DNA from 2 places in the Streptomyces sp. NPDC006687 genome. Region 1 is predicted to be linked to the other one. Evidence: predicted binding sites of a transcription regulator. Region 1 holds the regulator's gene; the other holds the start of a gene.
The links. Region 1 encodes HrcA, which represses chaperone genes, less so after heat shock. Its sites were predicted from a motif close to TTNGCACTCNGNNNNNCNGAGTGCNAA; they were not measured.
Positions count from the first base shown of each region.

Region 2: groL (chaperonin GroEL) is a predicted target of HrcA. The motif match lies at 1,941-1,967, and genes of this name have one in related genera.

Region 1 is NZ_JBEYJJ010000002.1:97,304-104,966, reverse strand. Features, by position in the region: gene ABZ716_RS02810 (PfkB family carbohydrate kinase) at 1-626, opposite strand, end outside; gene ABZ716_RS02805 (ribonuclease Z) at 735-1,637, opposite strand; gene ABZ716_RS02800 (histidine triad nucleotide-binding protein) at 1,644-2,003, opposite strand; gene ABZ716_RS02795 (16S rRNA (uracil(1498)-N(3))-methyltransferase) at 2,154-2,900, opposite strand; gene ABZ716_RS02790 (nitronate monooxygenase) at 2,911-3,990, opposite strand; gene dnaJ (molecular chaperone DnaJ) at 4,146-5,288, opposite strand; gene hrcA (heat-inducible transcriptional repressor HrcA) at 5,289-6,305, opposite strand; gene ABZ716_RS02775 (MBL fold metallo-hydrolase) at 6,465-7,196, shown strand; gene ABZ716_RS02770 (DUF3097 domain-containing protein) at 7,225-7,663, shown strand, end outside.
Region 2 is NZ_JBEYJJ010000014.1:33,008-40,670, forward strand. Features, by position in the region: gene ABZ716_RS18570 (hypothetical protein) at 1-45, shown strand, start outside; gene groL (chaperonin GroEL) at 122-1,744, opposite strand; gene ABZ716_RS18580 (cold-shock protein) at 2,088-2,294, opposite strand; gene ABZ716_RS18585 (MoaD/ThiS family protein) at 2,691-2,969, opposite strand; gene thrC (threonine synthase) at 3,006-4,307, opposite strand; SAM riboswitch class I at 4,325-4,463, opposite strand; gene ABZ716_RS18595 (glucosyl-3-phosphoglycerate synthase) at 4,669-5,619, shown strand; gene ABZ716_RS18600 (trehalose-6-phosphate synthase) at 5,681-7,141, shown strand; gene ABZ716_RS18605 (hypothetical protein) at 7,663-7,663, opposite strand, start outside.

The DNA.
Region 1 (7,663 bases):
AGGAACGCCTCGCAGTGGTCCAGGTCGGTCAGGGAGGCGAGGTCCCAGCGGCCGGTGTCGTCCCAGCCGACGTCGGCGAAGATCCGCGAGCCGCGTCGGGCGGCCTCGCCGATCCAGTCCTCGCGGCGGCCGGCGGACAGCGAGGCCACGGCGGCACGCGTCCGCGGCGGACACCAGGGGAAGGGGCCGGGCCCGGCCGGGGGCGGGGCTTCGTGGCCGTGGGAGACCATCGTGCGCTCGCCCTCGTAGGCCATGGAGACGGTGACGGGGCTGTGCCAGCCGGGGACGGTGCGCGACATGGACAGGTCGATGCCCTCGCCCTGGGCCAGGGCGTCCCAGCAGTACTCGCCGTAGTGGTCGTCGCCGAAGGCGGCCGCGAGTGAGGTGCGCAGGCCCAGCCGGGCCAGGGCGGTGGCCATGTTGGCGACGCCGCCGGGGCTGGAGCCCATGCCGCGCGCCCAGGACTCCGTCCCCCGGACGGGAGCGGAGTCGAGGCCGGTGAAGATGATGTCGAGGAAGACCGTGCCGGTCAGGAAGACGTCGCAGCCCGGCTCCTGGGGATCGCGCAGCGGGCCCAGCGGGTCGAGCGTCGCATGGCGGCTGGTGCGGCTGTCCCGACTGCTCACGGTGTACTCCCCGTTGGTGTGTCGTCTCTGCGTCCGTCCGGAGGGCTGCCGGACCTGCCCGGGCGCGCCGGGCCGAACCCAGTGTGGCCCACCCCGCCTCGACGCCGCCTAGCGCTTGGGCAGCGGCACGCGGGCGAGGTCGGCGGCGATGGTGAGCTCGCCCTCGAACCCGGCCGCGCGGGCCTCCCGTTCGAACTCCGACGGGTCGGGGTAGCGCTGCGAGAAGTGCGTCAGCACCAGGTGCCGGACCCCTGCCTCCCGCGCCACCCCGGCGGCCTGGGCGGCGGTCAGGTGCCCGTGGTCGGCGGCCAGCCCCTCGTCGGCGTCCAGGAACGTGGACTCGATGACCAGCATGTCGCAGCCCTCGGCCAGCTCCTCCACCCCGGAGCACAGCCGGGTGTCCATGACGAAGGCGAACCGCTGCCCGGGCCGGTGCTCGCTGACCTCCTCCAGGGTGACCTCCCCCAGCCGGCCCTCGCGCTGGATCCGCCCCACGTCCGGGCCCTTGATCCCGTGCCGCGCGAGCAGTTCCGGCCGCATCCTGCGCCCGTCGGGCTCGGTCAGGCGGTAGCCGAAGGACTCCACCGGGTGCGAGAGGCGGCGGGCCTCCAGGGTGTACGAGGGGCCCTGCGCGAGCACCTCGTCCCGGGCGACCGGCTCCTCCCGGAGGCGGACGGTCTCCCGGTAGGCGGTGGCGTACCGCAGCCGGTCGAAGAACTTCTGCCCGGAGGCCGGGTAGTGCGCGGTCACGGGGTGCGGGACCTGGTCGAGGTTGATCCGCTGGATCACCCCGGCGAGGCCGAGGCTGTGGTCACCGTGGAAGTGGGTGACGCAGATCCGGTTGATGTCGTGGGCCGCGACCCCGGCCCGCAGCATCTGCCGCTGCGTTCCCTCGCCCGGGTCGAAGAGGATGCCCTCGCCGTCCCAGCGCAGTAGGTAGCCGTTGTGGTTGCGGTGGCGGGTGGGCACCTGGCTGGCCGTGCCGAGGACCACGAACTCGCGTACGGACACCGGTGGCTACCCGGGCGGCCACTGGAGGCCGCGGCCGCCCAGGACGTGCAGGTGGGCGTGGAAGACGGTCTGGCCCGCGGCGGCGCCGGTGTTGAACACGACCCGGTAGCCGGGCTCGTCGATCTTCTCGTCGGCGGCGATCTGCCCGGCCTCGCGCAGTATGTCGGCGATCACGGTCGGCTCGGCGGCGGCGAGGGAGGCCGCGTCGGGGTAGTGCAGCTTGGGGATGACCAGCACGTGGGTGGGCGCCTGCGGGTTGATGTCCCGGAAGGCGATGGTGGTCTCGGTCTCCCGGACCACCGTCGCAGGGATCTTGCCCTCGACGATCTTGCAGAACAGGCAGTCCGCCTGCGGTTCCCCGGCCATGGCCGCGCCTCCCGTGAAGTGGATCGGTCGGGGCATGCTACCGGCCCGGCCCCGCACCGGGCCCGCCGGGCGAGCGGGGCTCGACCGTCCGCCCCCGCCGGCCCGAGGGCTCCGCCGATGCCGTTCCCCGGCGCGCGCCCCGCTGGGGGCCTACGCCCAGCGTCCGGTGCGGGCCAGCAGGACCGCCGTGGCCGCCGTGCCCGCCGTCGAGGTGCGCAGGACGCTGCGGCCCAGGCGGTACGGGCGGGCGCCCGCCTCCGCGAAGACGGCCAGCTCCTCCGGGGAGACCCCGCCCTCGGGGCCGACCACCAGCACCACCGAGCCCGACTCCGGCAGCGCGGCCGTCGCCAGGGGCTCCGAGGCGGCCTCGCGGTCCTCGTGGAGCACCATCGCCAGGTCGGCGCCCGCCAGCAGCGCCGCCACCTGCTTCGTGGACAGCGCCTCACCCACCTCCGGGAACCGGACCCGCCGCGCCTGCTTGCCCGACTCGCGGGCGGTGGAACGCCACTTGGCCAGCGACTTGGCCCCGCGCTCACCCCGCCACTGGGTGATGCACCGCGACGCCTGCCACGGCACGATGGCGTCGACCCCGGTCTCGGTCATCGTCTCCACCGCGACCTCGCCCCGGTCGCCCTTCGGCAGCGCCTGCACCACCGTGATCCGTACCGCGGGCTCCGGCTCCTCGCGGATCCCGTGCAGGTCCGTGAGCACCAGGCGGTCCTTGCCCTCGGCCGCCTTGACCACGCCCTCCGTCCAGCGGCCCCGCCCGTCGGTGAGGACCACGTCCTCGCCCGGGCCCAGCCGCTTCACGGACACCGCGTGCCGCCCCTCGGCGCCCTCCAGCACGAACTGCGGCCCCGCGGGGACCTCTTCGACCACGAACACGGGGGCCGTCATGACGCTCTCCTCATCTGCAACACACCTTCGACGCGTTCTGCGCCTGGGCCAGTTCGGCCGCCAGCACCTCCACCAGCTCCCCGGCCGGCAGCGCCCGGGCCAGCCGGTGCCCCTGCCCCGCCCACAGCGCCATGCCCTGAGGGTCCCCCGCCGCGGCGGCCGCCTTGCGCAGCCCCGAGGTCAGGTGATGGATCTGGGGGTAGGCGGCCGGGGCGTAGGGGCCGTGCTCGCGCACGAAGCGGTTCACCAGGCCGCGCGCCGGCCGGCCCGAGAAGGCCCGGGTGAGCTCGGTGTGCGGGAACGCCGGGTCGGTCAGGGCCTGCTTGTGCAGCAGGTGGGCGCCCGACTCCCGGCAGGCCAGGAAGGCCGTGCCCAGCTGCGCGGACTCCGCGCCGGCCGCGAGCAGCGCCGCGATCTGCGCGCCCCGCATCACCCCGCCCGCCGCGATGATCGGCAGCGCCACGGCCTCCCGTACCTGGGTGACCAGGGCGAGCAGGCCGACGCCCGCCGTGCCGTCGGTCTGCGGGTCGTCGTGGTGGGTGCCCTGGTGGCCGCCGGCCTCGACGCCCTGGACGCAGACGGCGTCGGCGCCGGCCGCCTCGGCGGTACGGGCCTCCTCGGGCGAGGTCACGGTGACGATGGTGCGGGTGCCGACCGCCCGCAGGCGCGCGAGGGCGGCGGGGTCGGGGCAGCCGAAGGTGAAGGAGACGACCCGCACCGGGTCCTCCAGCAGGATGGCGAGCTTGGCGTCGTAGCCGTCGTCGGAGGTACCGATGATGTCCTCCTCGGCGAGGGAGACCTCGTACCAGCTCGCCTCGCCCGCCAGCTGCCCGCGGTACGCCTCGACGGCGGCCGGGTCGACGTAGCCGGTCTGCGGCAGGAGGAGGTTCACGCCGAAGGGGCGCCGGGTGAGCCCGCGCGTCTGCTTGATCTCCTGGTACATGCCGTCGGCGGTCTTGTAGCCGCCGGCCAGGAAACCGAGCCCGCCCGCTTCGCACACGGCGGCGACGAGGGGCGGGCCGGAGACGCCGCCCGCCATGGGAGCCTGCACGATCGGGTAGGGGTGGAGACCGTTCGGTGCGGAGGACATGGACTGCATCGTGCCATGTCCGGGTCACGGCGCCGAATCATGGCATTCGCCTGGCATAGTCCGCTTTCCCGTCGGCCCGGCGGCGGGGCCCGCAACGGCGAGGAGCCCGGTACGGGGTCCCCCGTACCGGGCTCCTGCACTGCCGTCCGCGGCGGTCAGCGACCGTTGAACGCGTCCTTCAGGCGGCTGAACAGGCCCTGCTGGCCCGGAGCGAACTGGCCCATGGGCCGCTCCTCGCCGCGCAGCTTGGCGAGCTGGCGCAGCAGCTCCTCCTGCTGGGCGTCCAGCTTGCCGGGCGTGGTGACCTCGACGTGGACGATCAGGTCGCCGCGGCCGCCGCCGCGCAGGTGCGTGACACCGCGGCCGTGCAGCGGGATCGCCTGGCCGGACTGGGTCCCGGGCCGGATGTCGATCTCCTCCATGCCGTCCAGCGTCTCCAGCGGGCACTTGGTGCCCAGGGCCGCGGCCGTCATGGGGATGGTGACCGTGCAGTGCAGGTCGTCCCCGCGCCGCTGGAAGGTCGGGTGCGCCAGCTCGTGGATCTCCACGTACAGGTCGCCGGCGGGGCCGCCGCCGGGGCCGACCTCGCCCTCGCCCGCGAGCTGGATCCGGGTGCCGTTCTCGACGCCGGCCGGGATCTTGACCGTCAGGCTGCGGCGGGAGCGGACCCGGCCGTCGCCCGCGCACTCCGGGCACGGGGTGGGGACGACCGTGCCGAAGCCCTGGCACTGCGGGCAGGGGCGCGAGGTCATGACCTGGCCCAGGAAGGACCGGGTGACCTGGGAGACCTCACCGCGGCCGCGGCACATGTCACAGGTCTGCGCGGAGGTGCCGGGGGCGGCGCCCTCACCGGAGCAGGTGCCGCAGACCACGGCGGTGTCGACCTGGATGTCCTTGGTCGTGCCGAAGGCGGCCTCGTCCAGCTCCAGGTCGAGGCGGATCATGGCGTCCTGGCCGCGGCGGGTGCGCGAGCGCGGGCCGCGCTGCGAAGCCTGGCCGAAGAAGGCGTCCATGATGTCGGAGAAGTTGCCGAAGCCGCCCGCGCCGAAGCCGCCCGCGCCGCCACCGCCGCCGCCCGAGGAGGACAGCGGGTCGCCGCCGAGGTCGTAGACCTGCTTCTTCTGCGGGTCCGAGAGGACCTCGTAGGCCGCGTTGATCTCCTTGAAGCGCTCCTGCGTCTTCGGGTCCGGGTTCACGTCCGGGTGGAGTTCACGGGCCAGGCGACGGAATGCCTTCTTGATCTCGTCCTGGGATGCGTCGCGGCGCACGCCGAGTACGGCGTAGTAGTCCGTGGCCACTTACGACTCCGCCAGGATCTGTCCGACGTAACGTGCCACTGCGCGTACCGCTCCCATCGTTCCGGGGTAGTCCATGCGGGTCGGTCCGACCACGCCGAGTTTGGCGACTGCTTCGCCGCCCGAACCGTAGCCGACGGAGACGACGGACGTGGAGTTGAGCCCCTCGTAGGCGTTCTCGTGCCCGATCCGTACGGCCATTCCCGACTCTCCGGCCTCACCCAGCAGCTTGAGGAGCACCACGTGCTCCTCAAGCGCTTCGAGCACCGGCCTGATCGTCAGGGGAAAATCATGTCCGAAGCGCGTGAGGTTGGCGGTGCCGCCGATCATCAGCCGCTCCTCCGCCTCCTCGGCCAGCGTTTCGAGAAGGGTGGCGAGCACGGCCTTGACGGTGGCCCGGTCCTCGACCTCGAAGGACTCCGGGAGGTCCTGTACGAGGTTCGGCACGTCGGTGAACCGACGGCCGACGACCCGGCTGTTGAGGCGTGCCCGCAGGTCGGCGAGGGATTGCTCGCCGAAGGGGGTCTGGGTGTCGACCAGACGCTGCTCGACCCGCCCGGTGTCGGTGATCAGCACGAGCATCAGCCGGGCCGGGGCCAGCGACAGCAGCTCGACGTGCCGGACGGTGGAACGGGTCAGCGACGGGTACTGGACGACGGCGACCTGGCGGGTGAGCTGCGCGAGCAGCCGCACCGTGCGGCCCACGACGTCGTCGAGGTCGACGGCCCCGTCGAGGAAGTTCTGGATGGCCCGGCGCTCGGGCGTGGACAGCGGCTTGACCCCGGCCAGCCGGTCGACGAAGAGGCGGTAGCCCTTGTCGGTGGGGATCCGGCCGGCGCTGGTGTGGGGCTGGGCGATGTAGCCCTCCTCCTCCAGCACGGCCATGTCGTTGCGCACGGTGGCGGGCGAGACGCCCAGTTTGTGCCGCTCGGTGAGGGCCTTGGACCCGACGGGCTCCTCCGTGCCGACATAGTCCTGGACGATGGCGCGGAGCACCTCGAGTCTGCGTTCACTGAGCATGCGCGCACACCTCCGGATGCGGGTCGGTCGGCCGGTCCTGGCCGGGCTCTCTCGGGCGGGCTGGCACTCTGGTGGTCCGAGTGCCAGGAATCCCCCGGTCAGTGTACGGCCGGGTAGTACGCCGCGGGCAAGGGCGGCCCGCCAGGGTAGCGTCGCGGCATGGACGTGCGTTGGGAAGAGGCGGGCTGGGAACGGGTGACCCCGCGGGTGGGCCGGCGACGGCTCCCGGTGTGGGACTGCACGGTGGGACTGGTGGTGGGAGCGGATTCGGTGCTCCTGATCGACCCCGGATCCAGCGTGCGGGAGGGGGCGGCCGTCCGGGCCGAGGCGGAGCGGCTGACCGGCCGGCACGTGACCCATATCGCATTCACGCACGGACATTTCGATCATGTGCTGGGTGGCGCGGCCTTCGCGGGCGCCCGGTCCTACGGGGCGGTCGGGCTGGACCGGCTGATGGCGACCCCCGGCGGCCGGGAGGAGCTGCGGACGAGCGCGGTGGCCCACGGCCTGGCCGGGGAGGAGGCCGCCGAGGCGTGCGGCCTGCTCCGGGCCCCGGAGCACCTGGTGTCGGGCGAGTGGACGCTGGAGCTGGGCGGGGTGCAGGTGCTGCTGGCCAACGTCGGGCCCGCGCACTCGCAGCACGACCTGGCCGTCTTCGTGCCGGGCGAGCGGGAGGCGGTGTTCTGCGGGGACCTGGTCGAGGAGTCGGGCGAGCCCCAGGCGGGCTCGGACGCGGTGCCGGGCCAGTGGCCGGCCGCCCTGGACCGGCTGCTGGCGCTGGGCGGGGAGGACGCGCTGTACGTGCCGGGTCACGGAGCGGTGGTCGACGCGGGCTTCGTGCGTGCGCAACGCGCCACACTGGCGGACCGGTTCGGCGTGTCGCGGGCGTGAGGGCGGCCGCGCTCCTAGTGTCGGCCGGATGCGTGAGTACTCCCCCGACCTGACCCCGCAGTGGAAGCGCGCCAAGGCCGTGCCGGAGGTGCCGGCCGACCCCGGTCTGGTGGTCGAGGTGGCGGGTACGGACTTCTGCGGGGCGGTGGTGGCCTGCGAGGCGGGCACGGTGACCCTGGAGGACCGGTTCGGCAAGCGGCGGGTGTTCCCGCTGGAGCCGCGCGGCTTCCTGCTGGAGGGGGCGGTGGTGACGCTGACCCGCCCGTCACGGGCGCCCGCCGCGCCGGCCCGTACGGCCTCGGGCTCGGTCGCCGTTCCGGGGGCACGGGCGCGGGTGGCGCGGGCGGGGCGGATCTACGTGGAGGGGCGGCACGACGCCGAGCTGGTCGAGCGGGTCTGGGGCGACGACCTGCGGATCGAGGGCGTGGTGGTGGAGTACCTGGAGGGGATCGACGACCTCGCGGCCG
Region 2 (7,663 bases), on a different contig from region 1:
TACCAGAAGCGCGGGCGCCGGCCGCGCGGCGCGAGGCGGGGGTGAAACGCCCGAGGGCGGCACCCCTTCGCGTGGAAGGAGCGCCGCCCTCGGTCGAGAACAGCCGATCAGCCGAGGCCGATCAGAAGTCCATGTCACCGCCCGGCATGCCGCCCGGCGCACCGGCGCCGGCCTTCTCGGGCTTGTCGGCGATGACGGCCTCGGTGGTCAGGAACAGCGCGGCGATGGACGCGGCGTTCTGCAGCGCGGAACGCGTGACCTTCGCCGGGTCGATGATGCCCTCGGCGATCATGTCGACGTACTCGCCGGTCGCGGCGTTCAGACCGTGGCCGATCGGGAGGTTGCGCACCTTCTCCACGACGACGCCGCCCTCGAGACCACCGTTGACGGCGATCTGCTTCAGCGGGGCCTCCAGCGCGAGCTTCACGGCGTTGGCGCCGGTCGCCTCGTCACCGGTGAGCTCCAGCTTCTCGAAGACCGAGGACGCCTGGAGCAGGGCCACGCCACCACCGGCGACGATGCCCTCTTCGACGGCCGCCTTCGCGTTGCGGACGGCGTCCTCGATGCGGTGCTTGCGCTCCTTGAGCTCGACCTCGGTCGCGGCACCGGCCTTGATGACGGCCACGCCGCCGGCCAGCTTCGCGAGGCGCTCCTGGAGCTTCTCGCGGTCGTAGTCCGAGTCGGAGTTCTCGATCTCGGCGCGGATCTGGTTGACGCGGCCCTGGACCTGGTCGCTGTCACCGGCACCGTCGACGATGGTCGTCTCGTCCTTGGTGATGACGACCTTGCGGGCGCGGCCGAGCAGGTCGAGACCGGCGTTCTCCAGCTTGAGGCCGACCTCCTCGGAGATGACCGTGCCACCGGTGAGGATGGCGATGTCGCCGAGCATGGCCTTGCGGCGGTCGCCGAAGCCCGGGGCCTTGACGGCGACGGACTTGAAGGTGCCGCGGATCTTGTTGACGACCAGGGTCGACAGGGCCTCGCCCTCGACATCCTCGGCGATGATCAGCAGCGGCTTGCCGGACTGCATGACCTTCTCCAGGAGCGGCAGCAGGTCCTTGACCGAGCCGATCTTGGAGTTGACGATCAGGATGTACGGGTCGTCGAGGGACGCCTCCATACGCTCCATGTCGGTGGCGAAGTACGCCGAGATGTAGCCCTTGTCGAAGCGCATACCCTCGGTGAGCTCCAGCTCCAGACCGAAGGTCTGGGACTCCTCGACGGTGATGACGCCTTCCTTGCCGACCTTGTCCATGGCCTCGGCGATGAGCTCGCCGATCTGGGTGTCGGCGGCGGAGATGGAGGCCGTGGAAGCGATCTGCTCCTTGGTCTCGACATCCTTGGCCTGGGCGAGCAGGGCGGCGGAGACGGCCTCGACGGCCTTCTCGATACCACGCTTGAGGGCCATCGGGTTGGCACCGGCGGCCACGTTGCGCAGACCCTCGCGGACGAGCGCCTGGGCGAGGACCGTGGCGGTGGTCGTACCGTCGCCGGCGACATCGTCCGTCTTCTTGGCGACTTCCTTGACCAGCTCGGCGCCGATCTTCTCGTACGGGTCCTCGAGCTCGATCTCCTTGGCGATGGAGACGCCGTCGTTGGTGATCGTGGGCGCACCCCACTTCTTCTCAAGGACGACGTTGCGACCCTTGGGGCCAAGGGTGACCTTGACGGCGTCGGCGAGCTGGTTCATGCCACGCTCGAGACCGCGCCGGGCCTCCTCGTTGAACGAAATGATCTTGGCCATCTGAAGTGGTCCTCCAGGACTGGGGTTCCCCCTACGCCGCCAGACGTCAGGGGAGGGTGGATTGCTCCGGACCGCGCCCGCGCCCGCGACGGACGGCCTGCCGATCCGGCGGTTCCTTCCCGCCGGACCCTGCGGGCCTCACCGGCCCGGTCCTCGTCTTGTAGCACTCTCACCCGGAGAGTGCTAACGCCAATGATTAGCACTCGGCCCCTCCGAGTGCAAGCGGCTTCGAGCCATGCCGGGCGGGTCGGCGCACCGGACACACGTGAGGGGCCCGCATCCTGGACAGGATGTGGGCCCCTCACGTGTTGGTGCGTGCGTCGGTGGCCGATCGCGCTTCGACTCAGCCGGCCGCCAGCTTGACCATGTCAGCCTGCGGACCCTTCTGACCCTGCGAGATCTCGAACTCGACCCGCTGACCCTCTTCAAGGGTGCGGTACCCGTCCATCTGGATGGCGCTGTAGTGGACGAACACATCCGCACCACCGTCGACCGCGATGAAGCCGTAGCCCTTCTCCGCGTTGAACCACTTGACGGTGCCCTGAGCCATGCCTAACTCCCCTATTACTGGCCCTTGCGCAGGTCCGCACTTCGCGGACCCGGGTCAGAACTTGCGCCGGAACGCCTCGACCGGGGCTGAATGTATCTGCACCGCTGCTGTCTGCAACAGGTCATTCCGACGAGAAATCTGGACACGAACGCATGTGGAAATGGGCTGAAAATTTGGCCTATTCCTGGGCAAGTCGGGCCAGACAAGCCGCACCAATGCCCCAAAAGACACGTGCATGTTGACTCAATGTCAACCCTCTTCCTGCCCGTTCATATGCGGCGGGCAAGAACGACGGAGGGGACTTCCCCAACTCTACCGCGCCCAATCAAGCAGAATTGCCCCCTCCGCTTTTAGCGGAGGGGGCAATTCAGAATGCGGCGCGACGCTCTTCGCGCGTCAGCAGCCGCCCGCCACGGCGGGAATGATCGAAACGCCCGCGCCGTCCGGCGTCGCCGCCTGCAGGCCGCCCTCGAAGCGCACGTCGTCGTCGTTGACGTAGACGTTCACGAAGCGGCGCAGCTTGCCCTGGTCGTCCAGGACGCGCGCGGCGATGCCCGGGTGGTTCGCCTCCAGGGAGTCGATGACCTCGGCCAGGGTCGCGCCCTCGGCCGGGACCTCGGCGGCGCCGCCGGTGTAGGTGCGCAGGATGGTGGGGATGCGGACGTTGACGCTCATGGCGCTACCGCCTTTCCGTGTAGTGCGAGGGAAGGGTCAGGCCAGGCCGGCGGCGCGGAACGCGTCCAGGCTCGGGCGGATGGTGGCGGTCTGGCCGGTGCCGGCCACCGCCTCCAGGGTCTTGAGGCCGTCACCGGTGTTCAGGACCACGGTGGTCAGCGAGGGGTCCAGGAGCCCGTTCTCGATGAGCTTCTTCGTCACGCCGACGGTCACACCGCCCGCGGTCTCGGCGAAGATGCCCTCGGTCTGAGCCAGGATCCGGATCGCCTCGACGACCTGCTCGTCGTTGACGTCCTCGACGAAGCCGCCGGTGCGGCGGGCGATGTCGAGCACGTACGGGCCGTCCGCAGGGTTGCCGATGGCCAGGGACTTGGCGATCGTGTCCGGCTTCTGCGGGCGGACCACGTCGTGCCCGGCCTTGAAGGCGGTGGACACCGGGGAGCAGCCCTCGGCCTGGGCGCCGAAGATCCGGTACGGCTTGTCCTCGACCAGACCGAGCTTGATCAGCTCCTGGAGACCCTTGTCGATCTTGGTCAGCTGCGATCCGGACGCGATCGGGATGACGATCTGGTCGGGAAGCTGCCAGCCGAGCTGCTCACAGATCTCGTAGGCGAGGGTCTTGGAACCCTCCCCGTAGTAGGGGCGCAGGTTGACGTTGACGAAGCCCCAGCCCTCGCCCAGCGGGTCACCGATGAGCTCGGAGCAGAAGCGGTTGACGTCGTCGTAGTTGCCCTCGATGCCGACCAGCTCGCCACCGTAGACACCGGCCATGACGACCTTGCCCTGCTCCAGGTCGTGCGGGATGAACACGCAGGAGCGGAAGCCCGCGCGGGCCGCCGCCGCGCCGACGGCGCCGGCCAGGTTGCCCGTGGAGGAGCAGGAGAGGGTGGTGAAGCCGAACGCGCGGGCCGCCTCGACGGCGATGGCCACGACGCGGTCCTTGAAGGAGTGCGTCGGGTTGCCGGAGTCGTCCTTGACGTACAGCTTGCCGGTGACGCCCAGCTCCTTGGCCAGGTTCCGCGCGTCCACGAGCTTGGTGAACCCCGGGTTCAGGCTCGGCTTGGACGCCACGTCCGCGGGGACGGGCAGCAGCGGGGCGTAGCGCCAGATGTTGTTGGGGCCGGCCTCGATCGCCGCGCGCAGCGCCTCAGGGTCGCCGGCGGGCAGCTCGTAGGCGACCTCCAGCGGACCGAAGCACTCGACGCAGGCGAAGATGGGGCCGAGCTCGAAACGGGTACCGCACTCACGACAGGAAAGGCCGGTGGCGGGACCGAGATCGACGGATCCGGCGGCGGTGGACTCCGACGGGGCAGGGATAGCGGCGGTCTGTGCAGCCATGATGGCGAGGCCCTTTCTCCTCATCTTCCCCATGGCGCACTTCGCCATGAGACGGAATTGGCACCTTCCCTAGCCGGGGCCCCGCGCGAGCGAGAACCGACTGGAGGGTTGCCGGGGCTTCAACGGGCCGTGTCCCTCTGCCCCTCTGGATGAGCGGTATGGCACCGGCACACGCGCTCGATGGCGCGCCGGTGCGTTTGTGGCGAGGACCCCCGGCATGTGGCGGGCCTTCGCGTTGTTCAAGACTGTAACCGAAAGGGACGGCGCGTTGAGACGGCTGTCCGAAGCGCGAGATGGATCACGAACCGGCCGAAAACAGCCGGGTCCGATGCCGCCGCCGGATGATCAGGGAGTGCTGAGAGTGCTGGATGAGGTGGAGCGCTGGCTGGCCGACCGCTCCTGGTCCGCCGCCGACCGACCGCTCGACCAGCTGCTCGACCGGAAACGGGCGGCCGGGACCACCGTGAGCGTGGTACTGCCCGCCCTCGACGAGGAGGCCACGGTCGGACAGATCGTGGAGGTGATCCGGCGCGACCTGATCGAGGGGCTGCCGGTCCCCCTGGTCGACGAGCTCGTGGTGATCGACTCCGGGTCCGCCGACCGCACGGCCGAGATCGCGGCGAAGGCCGGCGCCCGGGTGGTGCACCGCGACGAGATCCTGCCGCGCGTCCCGGCCGTCCGCGGCAAGGGCGAGGTGCTGTGGCGCTCGCTGCTGGCCACCACCGGGGAGATCGTCTGCTTCGTCGACGCCGACCTGCGGGACTTCACCTCCGCCTTCGTCTCCGGCATCGTCGGCCCGCTGCTCACCGACCCGCAGGTGCAGTTCGTCAAGGCCATGTACGACCGCCCGCTGGGGGACGCCCCCGGCCAGGGCGGACGGGTCACGGAACTGGTGGCGCGGCCCCTGCTCAACCTCCACTGGCCCCAGCTGGCCGGCTTCGTCCAGCCGCTCGGCGGCGAGTACGCCGTACGCCGCTCCCTGCTGGAACGCCTGCCCTTCCCCGTCGGCTACGGGGTCGAGCTCGGGCTGCTCGTGGACGCCCTCCACACCGTCGGGCTGGACGCCCTCGCCCAGGTCGACGTGGGGGTCCGGCTGCACCGCCACCAGGACGGGCAGGCCCTGGGCCGGATGGCCGCGTCCATCTACCGCACCGCGCAGCTGCGGCTCTCGCGCGGGCACCTCACCCGGCCGGAGCTCACCCAGTTCGAGAGGGGGCCGGACGGGTTCGTTCCGCGCACCTACCCCGTGGACACGGAGGAACGGCCGCCCATGCTGGAGATAGAGGAGTACGCCGTCCGCCGCGTGGCCTGAGGTGGCGAACCGGTTGTTTCCCGGACGTTTGAGCGAGCGGACCCCGGGCTAGGTTCGCGGCATGGCTTCTCAGGTACTCGTCGCCGCCAACCGCGGCCCCCTCTCGTACGCCCTCGCCGCCGACGGCACTCTCAGTGCCCGGCGCGGCGGGGGCGGTCTGGTCTCCGGCCTCTCGGCGGCCCTCGCCGCCCAGCCGGAGGCCCTGTGGATCTGCGCGGCCCTCTCCGACGCCGACCGCGAGGCGGTCCGGCAGGGGGTCTCCGAGCCCGGGGTACGGATGCTGGACATCGATCCCGCGGTGTACGACGACGCGTACAACGGCATCGCCAACTCGGTGCTCTGGTTCACCCACCACCACCTGTACGACGTCCCCCGCGAACCCGTCTTCGACGCGGAGTTCCGGCGGCGCTGGGACTCGTACACCGCCTACAACCAGGCGTTCGCCGAAGCCCTGGCCGAGGAGGCCGCGCAGGGCGCCCGCGTCCTCGTCCAGGACTACCACCTGGCCCTGGTCCCCGGCGCCCTGCGGGAGCTGCGGCCGGACCTGCGGATCGCGCACTTCACGCACACCCCGTGGGCCTCGACGGACTTCCTGCACATGCTCCCCGACGACATCCGCAGCCGGCTGGTGTGGGGGATGCTCGGCGCGGACCAGCTGGGCTTCCACACCGCGGGATGGGCCGCCGCCTTCATCAGCGGCGCCACCATGGACGACGTCCACGGCGTCGCGGAGGGCTTCGTCCCCCGCGAGGACCACCAGGGCGGCGTCCACCACCGCGGGCCGGAGCGGGACGGCGGGTACGGGGAGGTGCGCTTCACCGGCGTCGGGCAGTACCCGCTCGGCGTGGACGGCGACGACCTGAAGGCCCTCGCCCACCGGCCGGAGGTCGACGAGAAGCTGGCCGGCCTGCGCGCGGAGGTCGCCGGGCGCAGGACGATCGTCCGCGTGGACCGGACGGAACTGTCGAAGAACATCCTGCGCGGCCTGCTGGCCTACCGCGAGCTCCTGACCCGCCACCCCGAGTGGCTCGGCCGCGTCGTCCACCTGGCCTCGGCCTACCCCTCCCGCCAGGACCTGGAGGTCTACCGCCGGTACACGGCGGCGGTGCGGGAACTGGCGGCGGAGATCAACGCGGAGTTCGGGACGGCGGACTGGCAGCCGGTGCACGTCTCGGTGGAGGACGACTTCGCCCGCTCCCTGGCGGCGTACCGGATGGCGGACGTGGCCCTGGTCAACCCGGTACGGGACGGCATGAACCTGGTCGCCAAGGAGATCCCGGTGGTCTCGGAGGCGGGCTGCGCCCTGGTCCTGTCGACGGGGGCGGGAGCGTACGAGGAACTCCACCAGGACGCCCTGACGGTCAACCCGTACGACGTCACGGCGACGGCCGAAGCCCTCCACACGGCCCTGTCCATGCCGGCCGAGGAACGCGCAGCCCGCACCAAACGCCTCGCGGCAGCCGCCACAGCCCTCCCCCCGGCGGCATGGTTCCGCGCCCAGCTGGAGTCCCTGGGAGGCTGACACCTCACGGCGCGGGCCCGCCATCTCCCCCGCGAGGGGTAGGGGCGGGCCGGTGGTCCGGGGGCGGCAGCCCGCCGGGCGGGAGTGAACAGCTGATCGGCCCCACGGCGATCGGGGCCTCACTCGGCGGTCTCAGGGATGCTTTGGGGCTTTCCCGTCCGTCTCATCGTCCTTCCGCGTCGGGCCGCCCTGTCAAGGGCGCTCCTTCGTCGCGTCGCTGCGCGATGGCCTCCGGCCACCCTTGACAGACCGTCCCGCCACGGAAAAACGAAGACTCCCGGGAAACCCCCAAAAGAACGGGCCGGTTCAGAGATGGACATGCGGCCCTGTCACAGACCCGAGGCAGGGCCGGGGGCCGGCAGACCGGGCATCCGGCCCCCTCGCCATGCCCCTCGGGACCCCCGTACGCATCAGATCGCTACGCGCTTCTCCCGTCTCAGCGTCCGCCACCCGTCTGGGGCTGGTACCCGCACCAAACGCCAACCAGAGCAGTGTTCGGGGCCGGGGGGCGCATCACATCGC